3 regions of the Clostridium neonatale genome follow, and region 2 is predicted to be linked to each of the others. Evidence: riboswitches for the same ligand, from Rfam matches in the RefSeq annotation. Region 2 holds a riboswitch; each other region holds the start of a gene.

Region 1 (4,292 bases), on a different contig from region 2:
GATACGCCAAATGTGTATGCTGATCAAATTGAATGGGTGTCTAAGCATTTTAAAGACAGAGAAAGAATCATATTAAGTGTTCATCCACATAATGATAGAGGTACAGGTGTTGCTGATGCTGAGCTTGCTCTTCTTGCAGGTGCAGATAGAGTAGAGGGAACACTTCTTGGTAATGGAGAAAGAACCGGTAATGTTGATATTTTAACTGTGGCTTATAATATGTTTTCGCATGGAGTAAATCCAGAGCTTAATATTGAAAATATTGATGAAATAGTAGAAGTATATGAAAGATGCGTTAAAATACCTGTACATGTAAGACATCCTTATGCAGGTAACTTAGTATTTACAGCGTTCTCAGGATCTCACCAAGATGCTATAAATAAAGGGATGAAGAAGTATGAAGAAAGACATGATGGAATATGGCAGGTTCCATACTTACCAATAGACCCAAGTGATTTAGGCCGTGAATATGAGGCATTAGTTAGAATTAACAGTCAATCAGGTAAAGGTGGAGTGGCATTTGTAATGGACCATTGCTATGGATTTAAGCTACCTAAGACTATGCAGAAAGAGTTTGCAGATGTTATTCAAAAGATTTCAGAAGGAAAAGGAGAAGTTTCACCTACTGAAGTTATGGATGCATTTACTCGTGAATATCTAGAAAGACAAGATGCTCTAAAGCTTGATAAATGTCAGTTCTTTGATTATTCTGAAACTAATGGGGATAATGATACTAAAGTAAATATGAATGTTGTTTATAATGGACAAGCTAGAAGTATAGAAGGTATAGGTAATGGGCCTATTGATGCATTTAAAAATGCTATAGGAAAAAATATTGATATAGATGTTAAAATAATTGATTATAATGAACATGCTATGAGTACAGGTTCTGAAGCAAAGGCAGCATCTTATGTTTATATGCAAAGAAATGATAATAAAGAAAAAACATTTGGTGTTGGTGTAGATAGTAATATTACAAGAGCATCTATTAAGGCAATGCTAAGTGCAATCAACCGTTTATACAGTAAATAAATTACGAGTGTCAGAGGTTAGTGGATAACAACCGAAATTCAATATATGATATACTCGTATTGTAGGAAAATTGAAGTTAAAAATTCAAAAGACAGAGGTTGTGCCCAAAACTGTTTGCTCCAAAAAACAAGTTTTGGACAAACAATTTTGGAACAGCCTCTGTCTAAGAATTTAATAACTCCAATTTTTAATACAATACTACGTATATTCATATATTGAATTTCTTTGTTTTCTATAAAATCATAAATACTAAGTTTCTTTTGTTCATGCGTGAAAATACAATTCTGGTAATTTATAGAGTCGCTTATTACATAATAAATGCTAGCGATTCGAGCCAAATACAAGATTTAGATTCTCGGCTCATGGGTGTCTTAAATTCAAAAATAAAGCTATAGAATTTTTACATTAATGATTGTTCCAAAATTTTTTGTCTGATTTTAGATGACTCAAACAGTTTTGGGTACAATCATTGATGTTTAAATTATTAGATTCATTATTTGTAACAAGTGAGCACCATATAAGTGCTTTATTTTGATTATTTTACTTTAAACTTAGTATATCTTATATTTATATTATGGAATAAATAAGTTAATATTATAAATTTATCTAAAGAATATATTGACATTTTAAGAAAATAAATATATACTAAATTCATCAACTAACAATTGAATATATAACTTATCAAGAGTGGTGGAGGGACTGGCCCTATGAAGCCCAGCAACCGATATATTAGTTCATTTACTATATATAATGGTGCTAATTCCTGCAGTTATTTTTTATAACTGATAGATAAGAGGATGAATTTTATGGTGATTATTACGCTAGAGTTTATTCTCTGGCGTTTTATTTTTATTTAATTCTTAGTAACTTGATAGTATTAGAAGGGGGCATATATATGGCAAAATTAAGTGGAAGATTAGATGGATTTACAGAATCAGTCATTAGAGCTATGACAAGAGTTTCTGAAGAATGTGGTGCTATAAACTTATCGCAAGGATTTCCGGATTTTGATCCACCAAAAGAAATAACAGATAGATTAAAAGAAGTGGCAGATGAAGGACCGCATCAATATTCAATAACATGGGGAGCACAAAATTTTAGAGAAAAGCTTGCAGCTAAGCAAGAAAAGTTTATGGGAATTCATATTGATCCTAAAGAAAATATAGTAGTTACATGTGGAAGTACAGAAGCAATGATGGCTGCAATGATGAGTGTTTGTAATGTAGATGATAAAGTAATTGTATTTTCACCATTTTATGAAAACTATACAGCAGATACAGTTCTTTCAGGTTCTGAGCCAATATATGTTGAGCTTAAACCACCAACTTTTACATTTGATAAAGATGAATTAAGACATGCATTTGAGCAAAATCCAAAAGCACTTGTTCTTTGTAATCCATCAAATCCAACAGGAAAGGTATTTACAAGGGAAGAACTTCAGTACATTGCAGATCTTGCCATAGAGTTTGATACTTTTGTAATAACAGATGAAGTGTATGAACATTTGGTATATCCTCCATATAAACATACTTACATAGCTTCATTTCCTGGAATGTTTGAAAGAACAATATCATGTAGTTCATTATCAAAGACATACTCAATTACTGGATGGCGACTTGGATATATAATTGCAAGCAAAGAAGTGATAGAACAATGTAAGAAGGTTCATGACTTCTTAACAGTTGGAGCAGCAGCGCCACTTCAGGAAGCAGCTGTTAAAGGACTAGAATTTGGACAAGATTATTATGATGGATTAACAGATCTATATGATAAGAAAAGAAAATTCTTTTTAGAAGGTTTAGATAAAATAGGATTAAAGTATTTTGAACCACAAGGTGCTTATTACGTTATGGTTGATATATCAGAATTTGGATATGAAGATGACTATGAATTCTGTATATGGCTTGCAAGAACAATAGGAGTTGCAGCAGTTCCAGGATCAAGTTTCTTTAGAGGCAATGTTAATAATTATATAAGACTACATTTTGCCAAAACAGAAGCAACTCTTAGAGAAGCACTTAAAAGATTAGAGAATTTAAAAAATTATATGAAAAAGTAAATTAATATATAAATGTAGGTGTAATTTAAATTAAGATTCTGATAAATAAAATATAACAATATATTGTGATTTCAAGAAAAGGTAAAGAATAAAAGAAAGTACATTGAAATCACAATATATAAATAAAAAATCAAAATAAATATGACTAATTATATAAGAATTATTATAATTAAAAAATAAAAAGCAATAATAATTTAGTGAAGATTATAGGGAGAATAAAATATGAAAATTTTAAAAAAATTAGGAGCATTATCATTAATAACAGCAGTAGGCATTAGTTTAATTGCATGCGGAGGAGCAAAGGATAAAAGTACAGAGAGTAATAACCAAGCTTCAAGTGGAAGTTCAAAGGATATTATTGTAGGTGTTTGCCCTGGTCCTTATGGAGATATGATTAAGGAAGTGTTTACACCATTACTTGAAAAAAAGGGATATAAAATCACAGTAAAGGAATTTAGTGATTATATTCAACCAGATCAAGCTTTAAATAATGGAGAAATTCAAGCAAACTTAATGCAGCATACAGAATACTTAAAGAAATTTAGCGCTGATAATAATTTAGATATTTCAGCTGTTAAAACTGTACCAACACTTGGAATGGGTATGTTCTCACAAAAATATGATTCAATTGACAAAATTCCAGATGGTGCAAAAATAGCTATTCCAAATGATGCATCAAATCTTGCAAGAGCATTAAACGTGTTGAGTGCTAATGGATTAATTAAGTTAAAAGATAATGTTGATGCAACAAAAGCAAGTACACTTGATATTGCAGAAAATACTAAAAATATTGAGTTCGTTGAAGTTGAAGGTGCTCAACTTGCAAGAAGTTTAGATAGTGTAGATGCTGCACTTGTTCCGGGAAATTATGCATTTGCATCAGGTTTTGATTATAGCAAAGCATTAGCTGTAGAGCCATTAACAGAAAATTATAAAAATGTAGTAGCAGTTAGAACAGAAGATTTAGATAAAGAACTAGGAAAAGATCTTTTAGAAGTAATAGAATCAGATGATTTTAAAACAGCAATAGAAAACAGTAAGTTTAAAGACTTTTCTAAACCAGAATGGTGGAAATAATATAATTAAGAAAAAAATTTTAAATTATATTAGAGTGTAATATAAACTAAAATATAAGTAATATTATCATATTAATGCAGAAATCTAGCTTACGATAATGGCAATATTATTGTAAGCTAGAAAA
Region 2 (4,292 bases):
TCTTTGCATAACAGTTTGATACTTATCGAATTGTTATTTTTATAATATTCTTTTATTTTATCTCTGTCAATAATCTTTAAAGATGTATTGCACAACATAAATAAGGGATGTAGTAAGTTTATAGTGAAATAACCGAAATAAAGTTCTCAAATTGGGCTCGCTTGCTTAAAAAATGAAGCAAGAATTTTTTTAGAATGTAATAAACGTACATTAACATCTTAATTCTGTCAAAAACACATTTGTTTTTTGAGTCAAGCATAAATTATAACAAAAATAAATTAGGTATCTATGGTTTTAGAGAAAACAAAGAAATTCAATATATGAATATGCGTAGTATTGTATTGGAAATTTCAGCTTTTAAATTCTTTGGCAGAGGCTGTTCCAAAATTGTTTGTCCGAAAACCTGCTTTTTGGAGCAAACATTTTTGGGCGCAGCCTCTGCCATTAGAATTTTTAGCTGGAATTTCCCTACAATCGAGCATATCATATATTGAATTTCGGTTATTTCTCACTAAACTCTGATTCTACACAATATCTTTATTAAACGCTTGTTCTAAATCATAAATTATATCATCAATATGTTCTGTTCCAATTGATAATCTTATTGTGTTTGGTTTAATTCCACTTTCTCTTAATTCTTCTTCGTTCATTTGTGAATGTGTAGTACTTGCTGGATGAATTACAAGAGATTTAACATCTGCAACATTAGCAAGTAATGAGAAGATCTCCAATTTATCAATAAATTCTTGAGCTTCTTTTACACCACCTTTAATTTCAAAAGTGAAGATTGAACCTGCTCCATTTGGGAAATATTCTTTATATAATTTATTATATTTACTATCTTCTAATGCTGGATGATTAACACTTTCAACTTGTGGATGATCTTTTAAGAATTCTACAACTTTTAATGTATTTTCAACATGCCTTTCAACTCTTAACGATAGTGTTTCTAACCCCTGTAATAATAAGAATGCATTAAATGGGCTTATGCATGCACCTGTATCTCTTAATATAATTGCTCTTATTCTAGTTACATATGCTGCTGCACCTACAGCTTCTGCAAATTTTATTCCATGATAGCTTGGATCTGCTTCTGTTAATTGTGGGAATTTTCCTGATCCAATCCAGTCAAACTTTCCTGAATCTACAATTACTCCACCTAATGATGTTCCATGTCCACCAATAAATTTAGTTGCTGAATGAACAACAATATCTGCACCGTGTTCTATTGGTCTGAAAAGATATGGTGTTGCAAATGTATTATCAACAATTAATGGTATTTTATGTTTATGTGCAATTTCTGCTACTGCATCCACATCTATAAGACTTGAATTTGGATTTCCTAGTGTTTCTATGAATATTGCTTTTGTATTATCTTGTATAGCTTTTTCAAAGTTTTCTACTTCATCTGCGTCTACAAAAGTTGTTGTTACTCCATAGTCTGGAAGTGTATGTGCTAATAAATTATAAGATCCTCCATATATGGTTTTAGCTGCAACTACATGATCCCCTGCCTTTGTTATATTTTGAATTGCATAAGTTATTGCGGCTGCCCCTGATGCCACTGCAAGTCCTGCAACTCCTCCTTCAAGTGCTGCTACTCTGCTTTCAAATACATCTTGTGTTGAATTAGTTAATCTTCCATATATATTTCCAGCATCAGCTAGTCCAAATCTTGCTGCTGCATGTGCACTATTTTTAAATACATATGATGTTGTTTGATATATTGGTACTGCTCTTGAATCTGTTGCTGGATCTGGACTTTCCTGTCCTACATGAAGTTGTAATGTTTCAAATTTTAATTTTCTTTCTTCTCTACTCATTGATATAACCCCCGTTTTAATAATATATTTTAAACCACATAAATATGATTTAATTACTATGATTTATTACAATAAAGATATCCATTTAAAAGTTAATTACTATCTACTACATTTAAATTTTATAGAATTAAAAACTTTATCTTCCATGGTCTTTTGGAAAACTAAGCTGATCTTTATTGCATAATAAAAAGCTACTTTCAAAGATAAGAAAGTAGCATAAATTCTATTATTATACAATCTTATCTCTCAGATAAAAATATCTGCAGGATTTAGCACCTTAAACTATACTAATGATATATAATTCAGGTTGCCAGACTTCATAGGGCCAGTCCCTCAGTCTTTCTTGATAAAATAATTAAATATTCGATTAAAGTATTCTTATTGAATTACTATGATATGAGTATATATTCTTTATTCATATATGTCAATACTTTTTTCTATATTATTCATTTTTTTTACTCATTATATATATTTTATAAAAACACAATATTATATGTTACTACATATAATATATTAAAAGTAAATTAACAATTAAGCAAAAGATAATTTTTTAAAGGATGTGTTAATCATTGAATAAAGATGATAAACTCACTACAAATTCTCAAGTGGATCCATCTGATCCTTCAACTATTACCCCATTTGTTGATCCACTTCCAGTACCATCTATAGCTAAACCAATTAATTCATGTAATTGTTCAGATTCAGAAGAACCATATTATAAAATCGTTATGAAAGAAGCATATCATAAATTTCATAGATCATTCCCACCAACTAAAATGTGGACATATAATGGAATATTTCCTGGACCTACAATAGAAGTTATGAGAGATGTTCCTATTTTAGTTAAATGGATAAATAATCTGCCAGATGAACATCTACTACCAGTTGATCATACCCTCCATGGTACTATGGATACTCCAGATGTAAGAACTGTAGTTCACTTGCATGGTGCTAATGTAAATGATGATAGTGATGGAAATCCTGAAGCATGGTTTACTAAAAATTATGACACTGTAGGTGAAAGGTTCACTAGAGAAGTTTATGAATATACTAATCATCAATTTGGAGGTACTCTCTGGTATCATGATCACACAATAGGAATAACAAGGTTAAATGTATATGCTGGTTTATCAGGATTTTATCTTATAAGAGACAGTTTAGAAGATAGGTTGAATCTTCCAACGGGTAAATATGAAATACCGATGATTATTCAAGATAGAACATTTAACAGAGATGGTTCATTATTCTATCCTGATTCACCACCACAACAAGACCCACCAGCACCTCAACTACCAAAACCATCAATAATACCAATATTTTTCGGAGAAGTAGCAACTGTAAACGGCAAGGTATGGCCATACCTTAATGTTGAACCACGTAAATATAGATTTAGAATATTAAATGCTTCAAACGGTAGAGGTTATACTCTTAGTTTAGATAATGGTGGTACCTTTACTCAAATAGGTACTGAATTAGCCTTATTGCATGAATCTCAAGAAATTGACTCTTTCATATTGGAACCCGCTGAAAGAATTGATTTAATAATAGATTTTTCAAAATATACTGGCAAAGAAATAATTCTAAAAAATTCAGGTGGCGGTATTCCTATGGCTAGCAATAACATCATGAAATTTAAGGTTTGTCTTCCATTAACTAAGCCTGATACAAGTGTTATTCCTGATCAATTACTTCCATATCATAACATTAATCCTTTATTAGCACGTAAGGAAAGAACCTTGCATTTAGATTCTATGCAAGACGATTTTGGCAGAACAATGCACCTAGTAAATGATAGGATGTGGCATGAACCAACTACAGAAAAGCCTGAATTAGACAGTATAGAAATATGGCATTTAGTTAATCATTTTCAATTTCCTCATCCAATTCACGTTCATTTAGTTGATTTTGAGATACTTGGAAGAAAGACTTTTACTGATGACGATTTTGATGAAAATGGAAACTATAAGTTTGATATAGATGCCTTAGAACCACCAGCCGACTTTGAAAATGGCTTAAAAGATACTGCAAGAGCAGAGCCTGGAATGGTCACAACAATTGTTATGCATTTTAAAAAGCTCGGAGATTATGTTTATCATTGTCATATACTTGAGCATGAAGATAATGATATGATGAGACCATTTAAAGTTATCGAGAATTCTGTTCCAGTAGAATAAAACTATAAATTTAAAAAAATAAATGACTGATTGATGTATAACCAATATCAGTCATTTATTATTTTATTTGCATATGAATCTAATTTCTATATTCATCTATTTTTATAATAATAATTCTTAAAATATCACTATTATGCTAATATTCAGTTATATATATTCTATAAATAACTGAATATTAGCATAATATTTAAAAATGTAACTATCAAACCAATAGTCCATAAAATAATATTTTCAATTAAAGTATTTTTATATTCTCCCATAACTTTTTTAGATGAGGTTAAATAAATTTGTGTAA
Region 3 (4,292 bases), 710 kb from region 2:
TCCTGATATTTCTTCACAAAGTATATAAGGATTCTCAGATACAATATATTTAGCATTTGGTCCAAATTTCTTATATATTTTCACACATTGATTACTTGTAACACCATGTTTGCTAAAATATAAAATTATATCTTTTAAACCTTGCTGCTCAATATATGATTCATATATTATTTGAAATTTCTTTTCTCCAATTCCCTCTATCTCCATGAGTCTCTCTATATGGTTTTCCATTATATCTAAAGTTTCTTCTCCAAACTTTTCTATTATCTTCTTAGCAGTTATAGGACCTATTCCATGAATCACACCTGCGCTTAAATATTTTTCAATCCCATCAATTGAGTTTGGAAGAATTTCTTCGTAGTCTTGAATATTAAATTGATTACCAAATTGTTTATGCACTGTCCAGTATCCAGTTAACTTTACATTTTGACCTTCCTTTATAAAAGGTACTGTACCAACAGCGCTAACTAAATTTTTATCAGCTCTAATCCTGCATACAACATATCCTGTTTCTTCACTTTTAAAAACAATATTTTCAACAAAACCATTAAGAACTTCCACTACTATCTCTCCAAACTATGATTTAAACTTATACTTCTCTTTATATTATTTTAATTATATCATAAGTTTAATTTATAATTTTATACTATTTATTGAATACTTCTCTTCTATTATATAAGTACAGGAATATATCATCCTATATTCTTTTATATCCATATTCTCAAAATATATATTTCTAATTTAAGTCAATGTTTATAAACGATTGTCACATATTTTAAATTTTAAAAAAGCAGGAAATTAATTAAAACTTCCTGCTTCTATAAATACTAAATATATTTTTTGATTTCTTCTACCTTATTTAATTGTTCCCATGGCAGATTAAGATCTGTTCTGCCAAAGTGGCCATAAGCAGCTGTTTGCTTATATATAGGTCTTCTTAAATCAAGATCTCTTATTATAGCTCCTGGTCTTAAATCAAATACCTTTTCAACTATTTCAACTATTTTATCATCTGATAGTTTTCCTGTTCCAAAAGTATCAACAGTTATTGATACTGGTTTAGCAACTCCAATAGCGTAAGCTAATTGTATTTCAAGCTTATCAGCTAATCCAGCAGCCACTAAGTTTTTCGCAACCCATCTTGCAGCATAAGCAGCAGATCTATCAACTTTTGTTGGATCTTTTCCTGAGAATGCTCCACCACCATGTCTACCATATCCACCATAAGTATCTACTATAATCTTTCTTCCAGTTAATCCAGAGTCACCTTGTGGTCCACCAACAACAAATCTTCCAGTTGGATTTATAAAATATCTTGTTTTATCATCTAATAATTCTTGTGGTACTACTGCTTTAATAACATGTTCTTTAAGATCCTTTTCTATTTGTTCTAATGTAACATGCTCATCATGTTGAGTAGATATTACTATTGTATCTATTCTCTTTGGTTTTTCATCTTCATATTCAACTGTTACTTGTGTCTTACCATCAGGCCTTAAATAGCCTAATGTACCATCTTTCCTTACTTCAGTAAGTCTTCTTGATAATCTATGAGCCATATGAATTGGTAACGGCATATATGCATCAGTTTCATTTGTAGCAAAACCAAACATCATTCCTTGGTCTCCAGCACCTACTGCTTCAACCTCATCTTTCTCACCTTTTCTTGATTCTAAAGCTTCATCAACACCCATAGCAATATCTGCTGATTGTTCATCTATTGTTGTCATAACAGAACAAGTATCGCAATCAAATCCGTATTTAGCTCTATCATATCCAATTTCTCTAACAGTTTCTCTAACTACTTTAGGAATATCAACATAACAATTTGTTGATATCTCTCCCATTACCATAACCATTCCTGTTGTTGTACATGTTTCACATGCTACTCTAGCATTTGGATCTTGTGCTAAAATTGCGTCTAATACGCCATCTGAAATTTGATCACACATTTTATCTGGATGACCTTCTGTAACTGATTCTGATGTAAATAATCTTCTCATATTTTTCTCCTTCCGCTTGTACTCCTTATCTTTAATCATGAAATAATTCGAGTAAAAGTGAAAAATCTCACACTTCTTAATATTTTTTATACTGTCTTAAAAGAAATACCTTTTATATGCAATAAAAAAACTCTTCGATAAGAAGAGCGCGATTACACAATACTTTCTTATCTTGTAGAAAATCTTTCTACAGGAATTGGCACCTTGTAATTAAACAGGTTGCCGGGTTTCACTGGGCCCTATCCCTCCACCTCTCTTGATAAGAGTAACAATATTTTATTTTCGTAATTTATTCTACCACATAATATTTTTATGGTCAATATTATACAATAAACATAATATATCATATAATCTATAATATATTCTATTCATGCATAAATTGATACAACTATTTACTTTTCAACTTTTATTTCAAGATAAAATAAAAAACTCAGAATAATAATTCTGAGTTTTGGTGGAGGAAGATGGATTCGAACCATCGAAGCGAGACGCAACAGATTTACAGTCTGCCCCCTTTGGCCACTCGGGAATTCCTCCTTAATTGGAGCTGGCAATAGGAATCGAACCTACAACCTGCTGATTACAAGTCAGCTGCTCTACCGTTGAGCCATGCCAGCATATTTCTTATTTAATTGTTATAATATAAATATTTGGTTTAAATGGTGGAGGAAGATGGATTCGAACCATCGAAGCGAGACGCAACAGATTTACAGTCTGCCCCCTTTGGCCACTCGGGAATTCCTCCACAATTGGAGCTGGCAATAGGAATCGAACCTACAACCTGCTGATTACAAGTCAGCTGCTCTACCGTTGAGCCATGCCAGCATATTTATATTTTTTAGATGGTGGGCACAACAGGGCTCGAACCTGTGACCCCCTGCTTGTAAGGCAGGTGCTCTCCCAGCTGAGCTATGCGCCCATCTAATGGTGGAGGAAGATGGATTCGAACCATCGAAGCGAGACGCAACAGATTTACAGTCTGCCCCCTTTGGCCACTCGGGAATTCCTCCATTAAGTTTTGTTGGTGTTTTTGTTCACATCAACAATAGTTAGTATATATTCAAAGTACTTATATTTCAACTCTCATATATGCTTATTTAGATAAATTATATCGCTATATATTCTATTTACTCTTTATTTCTTCATTTTAATACACTAAACATATTTATTTTTTAGTATAGAATTAAGTTCTTCAATATCTATAAGCGGACTTAATATTTCTTCTATTTTTTTATATTCGCTTTCAGGCAATCTCCTTTTTAATTTTCTGAACGCTTTTATGATTTCATCTTCACTACATGTATTAAGCTCTTCTTTTACTAACTCTATTTCAAATGTTGATAATGGTGAAAGTATACTATCAAGTTCCTTTGATTGACTATTATCTAGTTCTTCTAACAGAATTACATCATCAACTTTGCACAAAGATCTTGTATCACTAAATACTTCAGTGCTTTGCATTGGATCATCTTTTTTATTATCTATATCTGGATTCCAAAATAATGCTATAGACATGTTCATTATTAAAGTAAGTGTAAATATTATAAATATAATAATTTTTTTCATTTTCTCCTCCTTACATTAGTATTTATTGCCATTTATTTATTTTTATATACTATTTTTTCATTTTCCTAAATATACATATTCTATAAGGAGGGATGCCTTTAATGAATTTAGATAATAACCATAGTTCCAAAAGCTTTTCATACAAGCTATCTCATGAATTAGAAAAATACATTAATTCTAATACAATAATTGTTTGTATTGGCACTGATAAATGCATAGGTGATTGCCTTGGTCCATTAGTTGGTTCAATATTAACTGAAAATTTCTTTCCATTGCCAGTATACGGGACATTATCAGAACCAATCCACGCACTAAATATAGATGAACGTTTAAATAAAATAAAAGAACTTCATCCAACTGCTAATATCATAGGTATAGATGCATGTCTTGGAAATCAAGATGATATAGGTGAAATTCGCATTAGAGACTATGCTATTCATCCTGGAAAAGGAGTAGGAAAAGAGCTTCCCGAAGTAGGTATGGCTTCTGTAATAGGTATTGTAGATTCTAGCGAAAATTCTGATTTATTCTTTTCTAGAAGCATCCGATTATCTTTTATTATGGATATGGCAAAGATTATATCTAGATCATTAATTAATGCTTATAATTTAAATAATGATTTATTTCCTAAGCTTTCGCTAGACATTTGAATTAATACCTAAGCTTTAATTACTTTTTTAATTTTATAAAAAGCATCGAGAGATTTTCAATAAAAAGAAAATC

Evidence for each region. Region 2 has a riboswitch for S-adenosylmethionine ahead of CNEONATNEC86_RS05815 (O-acetylhomoserine aminocarboxypropyltransferase/cysteine synthase family protein). Riboswitches for the same ligand answer to the same signal wherever they lie in the genome.
Region 1: linked by a shared signal. The riboswitch ahead of CNEONATNEC86_RS11930 (pyridoxal phosphate-dependent aminotransferase) and the one ahead of CNEONATNEC86_RS05815 (O-acetylhomoserine aminocarboxypropyltransferase/cysteine synthase family protein) in region 2 are both predicted to bind S-adenosylmethionine.
Region 3: linked by a shared signal. The riboswitch ahead of metK (methionine adenosyltransferase) and the one ahead of CNEONATNEC86_RS05815 (O-acetylhomoserine aminocarboxypropyltransferase/cysteine synthase family protein) in region 2 are both predicted to bind S-adenosylmethionine.

What each region holds. Positions count from the first base shown of each region.
Region 1 covers NZ_UICR01000002.1:74,683-78,974, reverse strand. Annotated here, with positions in the region: gene leuA (2-isopropylmalate synthase) at 1-1,032, shown strand, start outside; SAM riboswitch class I at 1,708-1,828, shown strand; gene CNEONATNEC86_RS11930 (pyridoxal phosphate-dependent aminotransferase) at 1,928-3,091, shown strand; gene CNEONATNEC86_RS11925 (MetQ/NlpA family ABC transporter substrate-binding protein) at 3,314-4,168, shown strand.
Region 2 covers NZ_UICR01000001.1:1,288,606-1,292,897, reverse strand. Annotated here, with positions in the region: gene CNEONATNEC86_RS05815 (O-acetylhomoserine aminocarboxypropyltransferase/cysteine synthase family protein) at 525-1,823, opposite strand; SAM riboswitch class I at 2,060-2,176, opposite strand; gene CNEONATNEC86_RS05810 (multicopper oxidase family protein) at 2,393-3,997, shown strand; gene CNEONATNEC86_RS05805 (Nramp family divalent metal transporter) at 4,156-4,292, opposite strand, start outside.
Region 3 covers NZ_UICR01000001.1:576,350-580,641, reverse strand. Annotated here, with positions in the region: gene recD2 (SF1B family DNA helicase RecD2) at 1-561, opposite strand, end outside; gene metK (methionine adenosyltransferase) at 828-2,003, opposite strand; SAM riboswitch class I at 2,168-2,269, opposite strand; tRNA gene CNEONATNEC86_RS02800 (tRNA-Tyr) at 2,456-2,540, opposite strand; tRNA gene CNEONATNEC86_RS02795 (tRNA-Thr) at 2,546-2,620, opposite strand; tRNA gene CNEONATNEC86_RS02790 (tRNA-Tyr) at 2,664-2,748, opposite strand; tRNA gene CNEONATNEC86_RS02785 (tRNA-Thr) at 2,754-2,828, opposite strand; tRNA gene CNEONATNEC86_RS02780 (tRNA-Val) at 2,847-2,922, opposite strand; tRNA gene CNEONATNEC86_RS02775 (tRNA-Tyr) at 2,929-3,013, opposite strand; gene CNEONATNEC86_RS02770 (hypothetical protein) at 3,159-3,569, opposite strand; gene yyaC (spore protease YyaC) at 3,671-4,219, shown strand.